Regions from separate parts of the Streptomyces sp. NPDC020747 genome, predicted to be linked through region 2. Evidence: riboswitches for the same ligand, from Rfam matches in the RefSeq annotation. Region 2 holds a riboswitch; each other region holds the start of a gene.
What was found. Region 2 has a riboswitch for cyclic di-AMP ahead of ACH4YP_RS21875 (C40 family peptidase). Riboswitches for the same ligand answer to the same signal wherever they lie in the genome.
Positions count from the first base shown of each region.

Region 1: linked by a shared signal. The riboswitch ahead of ACH4YP_RS02430 (peptidoglycan DD-metalloendopeptidase family protein) and the one ahead of ACH4YP_RS21875 (C40 family peptidase) in region 2 are both predicted to bind cyclic di-AMP.
Region 3: linked by a shared signal. The riboswitch ahead of ACH4YP_RS01895 (C40 family peptidase) and the one ahead of ACH4YP_RS21875 (C40 family peptidase) in region 2 are both predicted to bind cyclic di-AMP.
Region 4: linked by a shared signal. The riboswitch ahead of ACH4YP_RS26075 (transglycosylase SLT domain-containing protein) and the one ahead of ACH4YP_RS21875 (C40 family peptidase) in region 2 are both predicted to bind cyclic di-AMP.

Region 1 is NZ_JBIRTJ010000001.1:592,299-596,028, forward strand. Features, by position in the region: gene ACH4YP_RS02420 (SGNH/GDSL hydrolase family protein) at 1-31, opposite strand, end outside; gene ACH4YP_RS02425 (DUF6250 domain-containing protein) at 178-927, opposite strand; gene ACH4YP_RS02430 (peptidoglycan DD-metalloendopeptidase family protein) at 1,127-2,047, opposite strand; cyclic di-AMP (ydaO/yuaA leader) riboswitch at 2,052-2,216, opposite strand; gene ACH4YP_RS02435 (alpha-galactosidase) at 2,512-3,730, opposite strand, start outside.
Region 2 is NZ_JBIRTJ010000008.1:96,602-100,331, reverse strand. Features, by position in the region: gene ACH4YP_RS21885 (ATP-dependent Clp protease proteolytic subunit) at 49-684, shown strand; gene ACH4YP_RS21880 (hypothetical protein) at 692-1,000, shown strand; cyclic di-AMP (ydaO/yuaA leader) riboswitch at 1,339-1,550, shown strand; gene ACH4YP_RS21875 (C40 family peptidase) at 1,554-2,027, shown strand; gene ACH4YP_RS21870 (DUF6328 family protein) at 2,118-2,603, shown strand; gene ACH4YP_RS21865 (ATP-binding protein) at 2,638-3,081, opposite strand; gene ACH4YP_RS21860 (helix-turn-helix domain-containing protein) at 3,345-3,730, shown strand, end outside.
Region 3 is NZ_JBIRTJ010000001.1:465,434-469,163, reverse strand. Features, by position in the region: gene ACH4YP_RS01900 (glycosyl hydrolase family 95 catalytic domain-containing protein) at 1-806, shown strand, start outside; cyclic di-AMP (ydaO/yuaA leader) riboswitch at 1,026-1,198, shown strand; gene ACH4YP_RS01895 (C40 family peptidase) at 1,294-2,772, shown strand; gene ACH4YP_RS01890 (acyl-CoA dehydrogenase family protein) at 2,893-3,730, opposite strand, start outside.
Region 4 is NZ_JBIRTJ010000010.1:195,054-198,783, reverse strand. Features, by position in the region: gene ACH4YP_RS26085 (CocE/NonD family hydrolase) at 1-691, shown strand, start outside; gene ACH4YP_RS26080 (DUF5959 family protein) at 792-1,712, shown strand; cyclic di-AMP (ydaO/yuaA leader) riboswitch at 2,069-2,233, shown strand; gene ACH4YP_RS26075 (transglycosylase SLT domain-containing protein) at 2,237-2,971, shown strand; gene ACH4YP_RS26070 (HAD family hydrolase) at 3,249-3,730, opposite strand, start outside.

The sequences.
Region 1 (3,730 bases), on a different contig from region 2:
TGTCCCCCACCGCCACGTACGACCCGATCACTGATCTGTTGTCATTCTTCGAATCGTCTGCCACATCGGGCCATGATTCACCTTCGGGTGTGAGCTACGCGACCGTAGGAAGGGGTTGACGCGCGGTGAGATAAGCCACTCGTCAAGTGTTGGTCAATCCCGGAATAAGGGGCTCGATCAAGGACGTTGTCGCAGCTCCCGCACCCTGAGGTCCGTGATCCTGAAGTGACTCCACACGGTCCGGAACGCGAAGTGCCCGCTCGTGTAGGGCTCTTGGTCCACGAAGTCGAGGACGAGTCGCCCCTTGTTCCACCACTGGACCGTCGAGCCGTTCGAGACGATCCGGACCCGGTTGGGTTCGTTCGCCGTGAGCAGAGGCTCGGTGTAGTCGAGGACGAGCGGCCGCACACCCGCCTGACCGACGTAACGGCGCAGCCTGGTCGTGGTGTTGGTGTTGGCGCCGTATCCGGCGTAGTACGTCGTGAGGTGGTCGTACTCGTCGAGCGCGCCGCCCCGGTGCGTGGCGAAGAGGTCCTCCGGGGAGCGGACGTCCGTGGCGTTCCAGAAGTTGTTGAGGTCCGAGACCCGGTCGTTGGCGCCGCCCTCGGAGACCGGCGTGGCCGTGTACTCCAGGACGTACGGCCCCTTGAGTTCTCGCCTGAACCAGACCGTCGCGCCGCTCGGCACGTCTATCTCCAGGACACCCCGGGACGCGGTGACGCTGCCGCCGTCCTGCAGCTCCGTCGCCCACTGACCTAGACCGTGCCGGAAGTCGTCGCGGGCGATGAGCCTCCCCGGACGGTTCTCCGCCGGACGGTGCCGCCCCGGCCGGTGCCGGGCCGCCGCGCCCGCCGTCCGCGCGGGAACGAGCGCCGCGAGTGCGGCACCGGCAGCCAGGGCTCCGAACGCTCTGCGTGTGGTCGTCATGAAGACCTCCATGGCATCGAAGGCGCGCAGAAAGCGCTTGCCGAGATCACTGTGTCCCGGCTTCCGCACCCCTGTCGACACATCGCCCGGCCATGCCACAGAACCACAACACCGAAGACCGGACCCCGGGGATCACAGGGTCCGGCCTTCGGAGACTAGCTCGGAGCGGTACGCCGCGCGGGGCGTGCCTGGCGTGGGGTCAGACGGAGACGCCCTTGCCACGCAGGTACGCCAGCGGGTCCACGTCCGAGCCGTAGTCCGGGGTGGTGCGGATCTCGAAGTGCAGGTGCGGGCCGGTGACGTTGCCCGTCGCGCCGGAGAGGCCGACCTGCTGGCCCTCGGTCACGGCCTGCCCGGCCGAGACGGAGAGGGAGGACAGGTGGGCGTACTGGGCGTAGTGGCCGTCGGCGAGCTGGATGACGACCTGGTTGCCGTACGCGCCGCCCCAGCCGGCCGAGACGACCGTGCCCGCGCCGACGGACTTGAGGGACGTGCCGGTCGGGACCACGAAGTCGACACCGGTGTGGTACCCGCTGGACCACATGCTGCCCGACATCTTGTACGGGGTGCCGACGCCCGCGCCCGCGACCGGCAGCGTGAAGCCGGCGGCACTGGCCTCGGCGGCAGCCTTGGGAGCGGCGGCGGCCTTCGGGGCCGCGGCCTTCTTCGCGGAGGACTGGGTGGCCTTGGAGGCGCCGGAGTCGGAGCTCGAAGTGGCGGCGGCCTTGCCGATCGCCAGCTTCAGGCCCGGGTGGATGAGCGCCGGGTCGCCGCCGATCACCTTGCGGTTGTCCTCGTACAGCTTCTTCCAGCCACCGCTGACGTCCTGCGTGTCGGCGATCTTCGACAGGGAGTCGCCCGCACGCACGGAATAGGTCTTGGCCGCGGCCTTCTTCGCCTCGGCCTTCTTGTCGGCGGCGGCAGGCGCCGATTCGGCTGCCTGGTTCGCGACATTGGAGGCGCTCGCCACGGAATCCGCGGCGGACTGCGGAGTCGCGGCATACGCTCCGGTCGCACCGAGCAGCGGAAGGGCGAGCGCCGCGCCGCCGGTTCCTGCGACGGCTATGGAGCGGGTGAAACGCTGGGACTTGGGACGGCGGTGCTTACCCTTCGCGGGCATGGCGAATTCCTCTCCGGCGCCTGCGAGGTGAGCTGTCGGGTGCGAGCTGGAGATGCCCGGCCGTGTTTGCGCACGACTTAACCCCTAGCCGTTCCGGAGACCGGAACAGGCGTTCTACCTGTGGGTCCCCCGCTCCTGCCGTGTACGGGTGGGTGAGCGGATTCCGGGCGGCGGCAGGATTGGGCGTCCGTCCGGATTGGTGGCGAACGTAAGCGACATGAAGACGCAGGAACAACCTCTGGGGTTTCCTGTGTGCCCCGTTCTCTTGATCCCTGACCGAAATGACGGTCACCCTGCGTAAATCAGGGATCCTCCCCGTTTGTTAAATCCCTGAAAACGCAGCTGAATTACGTGAACATGGCGACAGCGGACCGTCACGAATATGACGCTGCTCACTGGACACCGCCCCAGCAGCCTTTATCCCAGAGCGAGTTGGAACTTAGGCTCCATTACGGACACAACAGTCAGATGCGACGCAGCCGGAGAACTGCCGCATCAAGGTCACCGTGCAGCCCCGTCCGCAACCCGTGATGCAACAGCACCGCACCTCGGTGGACTTCGCCCGTTTCGAGGCATTCGTACGCCGCCGCCGGGTCTAGTCCGCTCAGCCGCACCGGAGCGACCGGCTCGCCGTAGTGCTGGGCCTGCAGCCAGGCGAGGACGACGACGTCACCGTCGCGCGAGTACTGGACTGCGCTCAGGCCACCCTCCGGCGCCCGCAGCCGGTGAAGGTCCCCGCCCTGCACGACGGGCCGGATCTCCTTGTAGAGCTCCACCCACGTCCGCGCCTCGGCCAGCTCCTCGTCGCTCCACCGGGTCAGGTCGCCGCCGACGCCGAGCACTCCGGCCATCGCGCTCACGAAGCGGAAGCGCAACGAGCTGACGCGGCCGTTGAGCTGGACGTTCGGACTGTCGGTGACCCAGGCGGCCATGGCCCGCGCGGGATGCACCTGGCTGAAGCCGTGCTGGATGGCGAGCCGGTCGAGCGGGTCGGTGTTGTCCGAGGTCCACACCTGGTCCGTACGCGCCATGATCCCGAGGTCGATACGGCCGCCGCCGCCCGAGCAGGACTCGAAGGCGACACCCGGGTGAGCCGCCCGCAGCCGGTCCAGGAGGCGGTACAGGGCGTGCACATGGTCCACCCAGAGCCGCTGCGGGTAGGCCTCGCCGGGCCACCCCGCGTCGGTGAAGCAGCGGTTGAAGTCCCACTTCACATAGTCGATCGGCGCACTGGAGAGCAGCGTGTCGAGCTTCTCCCAGAGGTACTCCTGGACGTCCTCACGGGCGAGGTTCAGAACGAGCTGACTGCGCAGCTCCGTCCTCTTTCGTCCCGGTTGGAACTGCACCCAGTCGGGGTGCGCGCGGTACAGCTCGCTGTCCGCGTTGACCATCTCGGGCTCGACCCAGATCCCGAACTGCATCCCCAGCGCGTGCACCTCGTCGGCGAGGGGCTTGAGGCCGGCCGGGAAGCGGTCGGGGTTGGGCGTCCAGTCGCCGAGCCCGGCCCGGTCGCTGGTGCGCGCCCCGAACCAGCCGTCGTCGACCACGAACAGCTCGACCCCCATCGCGGCGGCCCGCCGCGCCAGCGCCCCCTGCTGCTCCTCGGAGATGTCGAACTCCGTGGCCTCCCAGGAGTTGTAGAGCACCGGCCGGTGCTCGTCCGCGTCCGGGATCACGTACGCG
Region 2 (3,730 bases):
TACGTCCTGTACATTTCCTACAGACCCCCTCCCGGAGGAGCATGTGCCATGACCCGACCGTCCGCCCGCCATGTCCTGCCCGAGTTCACCGAACGCACGAGTTCGGGGAGTCGGACCATGGACCCGTACTCGAAGCTGCTGGAAGAGCGGATCGTGTTCCTCGGGACGCCGATCGACGACGTCTCGGCCAACGACGTGATGGCGCAGTTCATGCACCTTGAGTACCAGGCGCCCGACAGGGACATCTCGCTCTACATCAATTCGCCCGGCGGCTCGTTCAGTGCGATGACGGCCGTCTACGACACGATGCAGTTCGTCAGCTGCGAGGTGGAGACCATCTGCCTGGGGCAGGCGGCGTCGGCCGCGGCGGTGCTGCTCGCGGCCGGCACACCGGGCAAGCGGCACGCACTGCCGGGCGCCCGTGTGCTGATCCACCAGCCGTCGTTCTCCGAGCCCGTCCAGGGACAGGCGTCCGACCTGGCCATTCAGGCCGACGAGTTGACGCGTACCCGTGAGCAGCTGGAGGAGATGCTCGCCCGGCACACGGGGCAGAGCCGGGAGCGGATCGGCGCCGACATCGAGCGGGACAAGATCCTGGACGCGCGGGCGGCACTGGAGTACGGACTGATCGACCGGATCGTCGCGAGCCGGAAGTCCACCCAGAGCGCACGCGGCGCGAGGTGAGCGGCCGATGCTCCCGCCCGAGTTGCCGCCGCTGCCGGCCCTGACCCGCGCCGAGGCCGAGCTGATCGACCGTTACCTCGAAGTGGTCGACCTGCTCGGCCGGATCAACCCGGCCCACTCCGGGGACACCTACCGGGGACTGCGGGCGGCCCAGGCCCTGGTGGGCAAGGCCACCGCACTGCGTGACGCGCTGGCCCTGATGCACCAACGCGGCGAGCACGAGGTGCACGCGCCGACCCTGGCGCGGGCGCTGCGCGTCCTCGACGGTGAGCGCCGAGCGGGCCGGATCGCGCTACCGCCGCGCTCCGACAGCTGACGTACCGCCACGGACCCGGCGTCACGCAGGCATCTGACGAGACGTCCGGGTCAGGGTTCAAACGGACCGAAAGGCGTACCACCGGACAGCGTAGGCAGAGCTGCTTCCACAGGCCCGTGGAAGTTGCTCGACCTGCGTAGCCTCCGTGCGGAATGAGACGTTCCGGTGCTGGTACGAGGGTCGTCGACCCCCTCGACGCCCTCCCGTGGGAATGGCTGTCCACCCGAACGGGTGAGTGGTGAGTAAGCCCACAAATCGCCGATTCCGCTCGGCTTTTGGGACATCAGTGCGTCAAGATCCCTTCCGACGACAAGCCCCCGCCACAAGCGGCGGGGCGATCCGGGCGGACGCCGAGTCCTGCCGCCGCCCGGATGACCGGTCGACAGAAGTGGATCGGCAGGAGTGGAGGACCCAGGCACGACGGGTCGCCGGAACGGTCACGCCATGACCGGGCCGAGCAGCCCTTGGGGTGAAGCCGCGTAAGCGGCCGGGCAACTTCGCCAGCCCGAATCCGACAGGTCATCCTTCACAGGCGGCTGACGAAGGGTTGCGCATGACTGCGCTCAATCGTGTCCCGTCGCTGTTCACCAGGGCCGGTACCGCATCGGCTCTCACGATCGCCGCTGTCGGCGGCGGCCTCGTGGCCCCCGGATTCACGTCCGGCGCGGAAGCGGCCACACCTGCGACGAAGGCACTTCAGGTAGCGGCCTCCAAGAAGGGCTCCCCTTACAAGTACGGGGCCGTGGGGCCCAAGCGCTTCGACTGTTCCGGCCTCACGCTCTACTCGTTCAAGAAGGCGGGCAAGTCCCTGCCGCGTACGGCCGCCGCGCAGTACAACAAGACGAACCATGTCTCCGCTTCGAACCGCAAGCAGGGAGACCTGGTCTTCTTCCACTCGGGCCGGAACGTGTACCACGTCGGCATCTACGCCGGGAAGGGACGGATCTGGCACTCCCCGAAGACCGGGGAAGTGGTGAAGCTCCAGAAGATCTGGACGAAGAGCGTCTGGTACGGCCGGGTCAGGTGACCCGCCCGGGAGGTGGCCGCGGTGATCGCCGCGGCCACCTCCTGGGGCCCGGAACGTGATATTCGCGGCTGAGTGGTTACTCCTACACTCATGGGCGAACTGCATCACCACGAGGAGCGCGACGAGACCCGGCTCGAACGCGCCGACCGCAACTTCAACGAACTGCTCCAGGAACTGCGGGTCACGCAGACCGGGGTGCAGATCCTCTTCGCCTTCCTGCTCACCCTCGCGTTCACCCCGCGCTTCCCCTCCCTGGACACCTTCCAGCGCGTCACGTACGTCGTCACGCTGCTGCTCTCGGTACTGGCCGCCGCCCTCTTCACCGCCCCGGCCGCGCTCCACCGCCGACTGTTCCAGCAGGGCGCCAAGCCGCAGGTCGTGAACGCCTCATCGCATCTGGCCCAGATCGGCCTCGGCGTGCTCGCACTCGCCCTCTCCGGTTCGGTCCTGCTCGTCGTGGACGTGGCGACGAGCCGGGCGGGCGGGATCGCGGCCGGCGCGACCACCCTGGTCGTCTGCGCGGGGCTGTGGGCGCTCCTCCCCCACCTGATCCAGGGCTCCGCCGACAAGGACTAGCGGGCGCCTTCACGCCACCGGTGGGGCACGGCCCTCAGTCGGCTGTCACGGGCTGCACCGGTGCCGTCCAGGGCAGCATGATCGAGACCGTCTTGCCGCCCTCCCTGGTGGGCCGGACCGTCAGCTTGCCGCCGCACTCGACCGTCAGCCAGCGGACGATCACCATGCCGCGGCCGTTGTCCTGCTGGACGGCCGCGGGCAGACGTTTCGGGAAGCGCGGGTGGCTGTCGGTCACACCGATGCGCAGCCGTTCGTCGCGGTCGAGTTCGATGTCCACCGTGAAGGTGGGTGACTGCCCGAACGTGTGTTGTACGGCGTTGGTGGCGAGCTCCGAGACGATGAGCCGGACCGTGTCGGCCGTCTCCGTGTCGGATGGAAGTCCCCATTCGGCCAGCACGTCGGTGACGTACGTGCGGGCGGCGTAGACCGAGGCGGGATCGCTCGGCAGAGTGACGGATGCTTCCTGGTGGTCTGCCATGGCGAGGTCGTCCCTTTCCCACGGGACCGGAGTCCGACACGAAGCGGATGACTTCGAGTACGGTCCCGGACTGGTGCTTGCGCCAGAGTGCCACTACCTCGGCGTTCGTGGTGCCGATCCACCGAGATATGCATATATCTGTCGCTCGAAGCGGTGAACTCTGCGACGGCCGACCGTATTTGGGCGGGCGGCCGGTTTGTCCTCTACGGTCGGCGTGACGCCGGACGATATAGCGCCGGCGCGACGGTCGGAAGGAGACGGCCATGCAGTACGGTCCCGCTGTGCGCCGCCGGAAACTCGGTGCCGAACTGCGTGCCCTGCGTGCCCGAGCGGGCCTCAAGAGCGGCGAGGCGGCCCGGCTCGTCGGCTGGCACCAGTCGAAGGTGAGCCGGATCGAGACCGGCCGCAGCGGGGTGAAGCCGACGGACGTGGAACTGCTCCTCGACGCCTACGAGGTCCGGGACGCGGAGCTGCGCGAGCTGCTCGTGGTACTGGCTGGCTCCGACGACAACGGCCGGCACCACTGGTGGCACGCCTACCGGGGTCTTCTGTCGTCCGCCTACAGCGACTTCATCAGCCTGGAGTCGCAGGCCGGCGTGATGCGCACGCTGGAGAACTCCGTCGTGCCGGGGCTGCTGCAGACGCCGGA
Region 3 (3,730 bases), on a different contig from region 2:
GCAGTCTCGCGGGGGAACCGTGCCGCGTACGCCACTCCCTGCGCGGGCGGCTCACGGTCTCCGGGGTCGGCGGCCCCGCACCGGCCTGGCGCGACCTCGGCGACGGCGTCGTCGAACTGGACCTGGCACGGGACGCGGAGGCGGTCATCCACCCGGCCGGCTCACGGCCCGACCTGAGGATCGCCCCGGTGAAGGTGACCGTGCCCGCCGACCCGTGGGGACTGCCGGAACCGCCGCAGAGCGGAACCGTCACCCAGCTCGATCTCACCGGGCACTTCGACAACGACGGCATCACCACCGAGATGTACTACGGCGACGGGGACTTCGACGGCACCGGCCGTACGTACCCCATGGCCCAACTCCCGCAGACCGGGCAGACGACGGACAACGGGATCGCCTTCCTCTTCACCAACGGCAGTGAGGGGACGAACAACAACCTCGTGGCGGGCGGGCAGGAGATCGCCGTCCCGCCGGGCGCGCGACGTGCGTTCGCGAAGCTGCACGTGCTCGGCGCGGGCGACACGGCGGCCGTGACCGTCCCCGCGGTGGTCCGGTACGCCGACGGAACGAGCGAGGCCGCGCCGATCCCGCTCACCAACTGGCTGGCGTCCGGCCCCGAGTACGGCGAGACCGAGGCGGTGATCACGGGTCAGATCCACACGCGCACCGGGCCGTCGGCCACCAAGGCGGCCGTCTTCCATCAGATGATCGAACTCGACGCGAGCAGGCAGTTCACCGCGATCACACTGACCGCGCCCCCCGGGGCGGCCAGGGCCCATGTCTTCGCCCTCTCGCTGGAGGAGTGACAGGAGTAGCGGGGGCGGTGGGAGCAGTTGGAGTAGCCGGGACGGTCAGAGGTGGCGAACCATGAGAAGTCGCCGAAGTCCGGCGATATCTCGACCCGGTACGACGAAGGTCACAGTTATATATCGGACACTTCGCTCTTCAATCTTCACATGAGGTGCACATGTTGGCTAAGTTGACGGACAGGACGCACGACTCCCTCCGGTGAACCTCGCCGGGTCGCGCGGCCTCCGCCGAATCCGGTGGCCCTCGCGGCGACCGGAACCGGGGACCCAACCGAACTTTGGGGTGAATCGGCCCAACCGCCCGACAGGGCAAGGGCCGTAGGGCATACCTTCCGGATTCCTCGCCCGAACCCGACAGCTAACTCGGTAGGCGGAGCACGGAAGGAGTACGGCTCCCATCGCGCCGGAACGAACCCCGCGCCCCGGAGGCAGCAACCTCCCGGGCATACCCCGGCCCGCCCTCGCGACGGCGGCCGCCACCTCGGTGGACCTCTACTCCTCGGCCGGCGGCTCCTCGCCCGCGAGAGGGGACGACGGGCCCAGTCGCGAAGAGGTCCAGCAGCGGATCAGCAGCCTGTACGACCAGGCGGAGACCGTCAGCGGGAACTACAACGCGACCCGGGCCATGAGTTCGGGGCGCCCGCGCGAGCGTATGACGCCCGGGCCCGACACCGGACGTGGCCGCGCCGACGCCGTCGCCGCCCCTGCCCCCGCTCTGAACGACCGCGCCAAGCAATGGTTCGACGTGGGACGTTCGCAACTGGGGCCCCTCATCCCCGCCGTGCTGCCGCCCGACAGGATGCCGGACCGCGGCCAGAGCGGCCAGACCGGAACCCGGCCCAGGAGCCCCGGTGACCGTCCGGCCGACCGGTCGCCCGACCGTGCGCTGGAAGCGGCGGGCAAACCCCTCCTGGAGCTGACGGCCGGACCAGGCGCCGCGACAGCCGCCCGACCCGTGGCGGAGTTGACGGCCGGTCCCATCGCCGCGCTGCCGGCCGCGCCGCGGTCGCGTCAGGACGCCACCGAGGTTCTGCCCGCGATCCCCTCCGCGCCGGCCGCCGATCCGCGGCAGTCGCTGAAGACGTCCAAGCAGCGGAACCAGAGCAAGCTCGCGAAGGCCCGCGAACTGCTCTCCGCGCACATCGCCCGGCGGAGCGCGCCGGTGGCGGCCATCGAACCTCCGTCGGCGGAGACCGCCTGGGGTACCGGCGAGGCACAGGGCTACCGCCAGCCCGAGGCCGAGTGGTGGCAGCCCCAGCCCCAAGCGCAGCAGCCGCAGCCGGCCGGTTTCGGCACGCAGCTGTCCGTCGACGCCCTGGGCGGCCCCGACTTGACGTTCGGCATGGACCTGCCCACCGCTCCGGCTCCGTCGATTGCTCCGGCTCCGGCTCCGTCATTCGGCATGGATCTGCCCATGGGCCCGGACCTGTCCTTCGGTATGGCTCCGCCCATCGACGCCCGTACGCCGATGGGCACGGGCCTGCCGATCGGTTCGGACGGTGCCGCGAACCCGGGATACGGCGCCGCGAACCCGGCTTATGGGGCTGCGAGTCCGGGTTACGGCGCTGCGACCCCCGGCTACGGCGGATCGACCCCGGCATACGGCGGCAAGGCGGCGACAGCGGTCGACTTCGCCCGTGCGCAGATCGGCAAGCCCTTTGTGTGGGGAGCGATGGGGCCGGGCTCGTACGACTGCTCCAGCCTCACCCAGGCGGCCTGGAAGGCGGCGGGGGTCACACTCCCGCGTACCGTGCACGATCAGGCGGTCGCCGGCATGGCGGTCCCGCTCTCCGACATCCGTCTCGGCGACCTGATCCTCTTCCACGGGCACGTTGGCCATGTCGGCATCTACAGCGGCAACGGCATGATGGTCCACGCGCCGAGCCCGGGGGCGGTCATCCGCGAGGAGTCGATCCACTGGGCCGGGGAACCGGCGATCCACAGTGTGATCCGGCCTGCCTGACCCCGTGTCACCGCACGCCTGACCCGTCGTCCTGCGCTCGCCGCGGCGTCACCGCCGAGCGCAGGACTGCAGGGCCGAGGGCGTCGCGTGACGACGAAGGCTCCGGCCGTCGTGGTCCGCTCAACGGAAGGCCGCCTGGCCCGTCAGCGCCTGGCCGATCATGAGGGTGTGCATCTCGACGGTGCCCTCGTAGGTGAGGATCGACTCCAGGTTGTTGGCGTGCCGCATGACCGGGTACTCCAGCGAAATGCCGTTCGCGCCGAGGACGGTACGGGCGGTCCGGCAGATCTCCAGCGCGTTGCGGGTGTTGTTGAGCTTGCCGAAGCTGACCTGCTCGGGGCGCAGCCCGCGGTCGTCCTTGATCCGGCCCAGGTGGAAGGCGAGCAGCGTGCCCTTGGAGAGTTCGAGGGCCATGTCGGTCAACTTGGCCTGCGTCAGCTGGAATCCGCTGATGGGACGGCCGAACTGGACCCGGTCGCCCGCGTACGCCAGTGCCGTCCGGAAGGCCGAGCGCGCGGCCCCCATCGCGCCCCAAGCGATGCCGTAGCGCGCCTCGTTGAGGCAGGACAGGGGACCCTTGAGTCCTCGTACCTCCGGCAGTACGGCGGTGGCCGGCAGGCGTACGGAGTCCAGGACGAGTTCGCTGGTCACCGACGCTCGCAGTGACATCTTGTGCTTGATCGCGGGTGCCGAGAAGCCGGGGGTGTCGGTGGGCACCACGAAGCCCCGGACTCCGTCGTCCGTACGGGCCCAGACCACCGCGACGTCGGCGACCGACCCGTTGGTGATCCACATCTTGCGTCCGTCGAGGACCCAGTCACCGCCGTCGCGACGGGCGACCGTGCGCATACTGCCGGGGTCGGACCCGGAGTCGGGTTCGGTGAGCCCGAAGCAGCCGATGGCGGTGCCCGCCGCGAGACGGGGGAGCCACTCCTCCTTCTGGTCCTCGGACCCGAAC
Region 4 (3,730 bases), on a different contig from region 2:
GACCCTCGTCACCCGAGGCGTCCTGAACCTGTCAGCCCGTCATGGCCGTGACCAGGTCGTTCCCTGGAAACCGGGCTCTACGGAGGATGTGGTTCTCGACCTGAACGCCATCGGCCACGCCTTCCCTCCGGGCCATCGCGTCCGGCTCGCCGTCTCCTCCGCGTACTGGCCGTGGATCTGGCCCCAGCCCGGTTCGGAGGCGGGCTTCACCCTCACCCCTTCGGGGAGCGTGCTGGAACTCCCGCTCCGCGCACAGGAGTCGGACCCGTCCGTCTCCTTCGAGGAACCGGAGGTGGCGGAGCCCATGGGGGTCAACTTCCCCGCGACACTGGACGAGCCACGCCCCGAGCGTCTGGTCGTCCGCGATGTCGCCAAGGGCGAGTGGCGCCTGGAGGTGGACCCGCGGTACGGAGGCACCCGGGTGTATCCCGACGGCCTCGAATTCACCGAGGAGGCCCTGGACACGTACACGATCGTCGAGTCGGACCCGCTGTCGGCGAGCGCCCGCTCGGACTGGTTCGTCCGGCTGCACCGACCGGACCTCCCGTGGGACGCGAGCGTCGAGTCGCACTCCGAAACAACCTGCGACGAGGCGGACTTCATCACCTCGAACGAGGTGATCTGCAAGGACGGTGACGAGGTGGTGTTCCACCGCACCTGGGAGAAAAGGATTCCGCGGACCGCGGGCTGAGCTCGTACGCTCCCCGCATGACGGCGAACGCGTACGTGGGCCCCACGACCGCAGTCGCGCGTGTAGGTCCCACGACCGCAAACGCGTATGCAGGGACCCCATGACCGCGTACGCCTATGTGGGGCCCGAAGACATAAGGGAGGCAGCCCGGCCTGGCGGGGGCGGCGCCCGGATCCGGACCCCGGCCGACCTCGACGCCTTCCTGTGCGCCCGCCCCGCCGACGAACTCGCCGAACCGTTCACCTTCGTCGTCGACGCCTCCCTGACCCTGCGCCTGGCTCCACGCCGCTCCGAACACGTGGCCTGCGCGGACGGGAAACCGGTGCGCGCCGCCGGGGAGTTGGGCTTCGCACGGACCTCGTCCGGCTGGGCGGTCACGTACGCGAGCAACCAGTCCACCGGTTACTGCCCCGACCCCGAGTCGTGGCGATCGCTCGCGGCGGCCCTCACCCGCGCGGGCATCGACCGCACCGGCGCCCACACCGGCGGCTACACCCACCCGATCACCTACCGCCGCTGCCCGTCCTGCTCCGGATGGAACTCCGTGCAGGACGCCCACTTCGTCTGCGCCCTGTGCGACGCCGACCTCCCGGCCGACCACCGCACCGGCCCGACGGACCTCGCGCTCCTCGCCGACGAGGAGGGCAACTCGGTCAGGATCACGGTCCTCGGCCGGCACCCGCTGATGGCGGCGGGCCTGGCGGCCGAGATCGTCGTGGAGACGCCTTTCGTCCGTGGCCGCCTCGAACTCGCGCTGTGGCGCCGCCGACTTGAGGCCTGGGGGCGCGCCCTGGACGCCGCGTCGGACCGCGGCGAGGACATCTCGTGGATGACGGTCGAGGGAGGACCGTCGATTTCCATTCGGCTTACGGGAGAACGGGATTGCCCCGAGGTGATCGTGGAGGACGACACGATTTCCATGGCCACCGTGTGCGTACCCGTCGATCTTCCCCGGAACTGGATCGACAGCCACCGGCAGAAACTGCGTGACGTACTGACCCTCTGGAACCCAGAAGACTGACTCTCCGGAACTCCGAAGGGCAGCGAGAACGTTTACGGACAAGTAGCACCTTATGCCGACTGGGCGGACATCCAGACTCCGCCCGACTTGCCCGTATTACGCACTGGACGCACTTAATTCCCTACCTGCACCAGTGAATTGGGTCACGTCCGCTCGGGGCCGCCGATTTGCCAAGTCGGCCGATTCACCTTTGCTCAAAGCAAGTTGAACTTCACCTTCCGAATGGATCAAGAATTCCCATCTGCCCTGAACAGGCAAATGGCATAGCCATGCGAATTCCGGGCTTGTTCACGGCATGTGCTCTCGCATACGTTCACGTCACTCCGGATGGACCGCCTAATCCTGCCGCCGCCCGGAGATCCCAACCATCCATTCACTCGCGTACGGCAGGAGCGGGGGACCCAGGTAGGCCGCCGGTCCGGATTCCGGAACGGCTCGGGGTGAAGCCGCGTGCAGCATGCGGCCGGGCAGCTCCCGCCCGAACCCGACAGCTCACCTCGCAGGCGTCGGAGAGGAAACGCGCCATGGCCGCACGAGGCAAGCACCGCCGCACCAGAATGAACACCCTCACGCGCGGCATCGTCGCCGCGGGAACCGGCGGAGCCGCGCTCGCGCTCCCCCTCGTGGGGGCGACCGGCGCCCACGCCGCACAGCCGACGCAGGCCGCCCAGGTCGCACCGGCCGCGGTCCCGCAGGTCTCGCTCGTCACGTACAAGGTGGTCGCGGGCGACACCCTGACCAAGATCGCCAAGAAGCACTCCACGAGCGGCGGCTGGCAGAACCTGTACAAGGCCAACCGCGCGGTCATCGGCGACGACCCGGCGGTCATCCGCCCGGGCCTCAAGCTGACGGTCGGCACGAAGAACGCCCAGACCTCGGCGAAGACGGCCACGGCGACCAAGGCGTCCACCGTCACCCCCGCCGCCGCGAAGACGTACTCGAACAACCTCGACGGCTGGATCAGGGAGTCGCTGGACATCATGGCCCAGCAGGGCATCCCGGGGTCGTACGACGGCATCTACCGCAACGTCATGCGCGAGTCGTCGGGCAACCCGCAGGCCATGAACAACTGGGACTCCAACGCCGCTGCCGGCACGCCGTCGAAGGGGCTCCTCCAGACCATCGACCCGACCTTCAACGCCTACCACGTGGCCGGCACCTCGATGGACCCCTTCGACCCGGTCGCCAACATCACGGCGGCGTGCAACTACGCCGCCGCGAGGTACGGCTCGATCGACAACGTCTTCGGGGCCTACTGAGCGGGCCGGCATCGGCGGGGCCGATATCGGCCCCGCCGATGCCGGGCGGGCCCGCGGCGAGGGGAGCCGACCTCTCCGCGGGCCCGCCGCCATGACTTCTCCCGGCGAAGAACTAGGGCCCTTCTGATGGATCTCCGTGGGAGAAGGAGCGGCGGTCGGTGCGTGCGATCGGCGTGCGGTGTGGAGGGTCATGTGGCGGAGCCACCTGGCCCTTCGCGCCGTGCGGCGAGCGTGCGTGCCGGGCGTCGCGACGCCGCGGAGATCCATCAGAAGGGCCCTAGGGCCGCCGCGAGTCGAAGAGCCGTTCCAGCACCACCGCGATGCCGTCCTCCTCGTTCGACAGGGTCACCTCGTCGGCCACCGCCCGGAGTTCGGGGTGGGCGTTGGCCATCGCGACGCCGTGGGCCGCCCAGTCGAACATCGGGATGTCGTTGGGCATGTCACCGAAGGCGATCGTGGTGGCGGGAGTGAGGCCGAGGTGTTCGGCCGCCAGGGCGAGACCCGTCGCCTTGGTCACGCCACATGGCTGGAGTTCGACGGTGCCGGGGCCGGACATCGTGACCGTGGCGAGGGAACCGACCGCTCCGCGGGCCGCGGACGCCAACTCGTCGTCGGACAGCAGGGGATGGCGCAGCAGCACCTTGCTGATGGGTTCCGTCCAGAGGTCGTCGCGGCGCAGGACACGTACCGCGGGCAGTGTCGGGTGCGGCATCTCGTACCCCGGCTCGATGAGCGTGAGTCCGTCGACCCCGTCCTGGT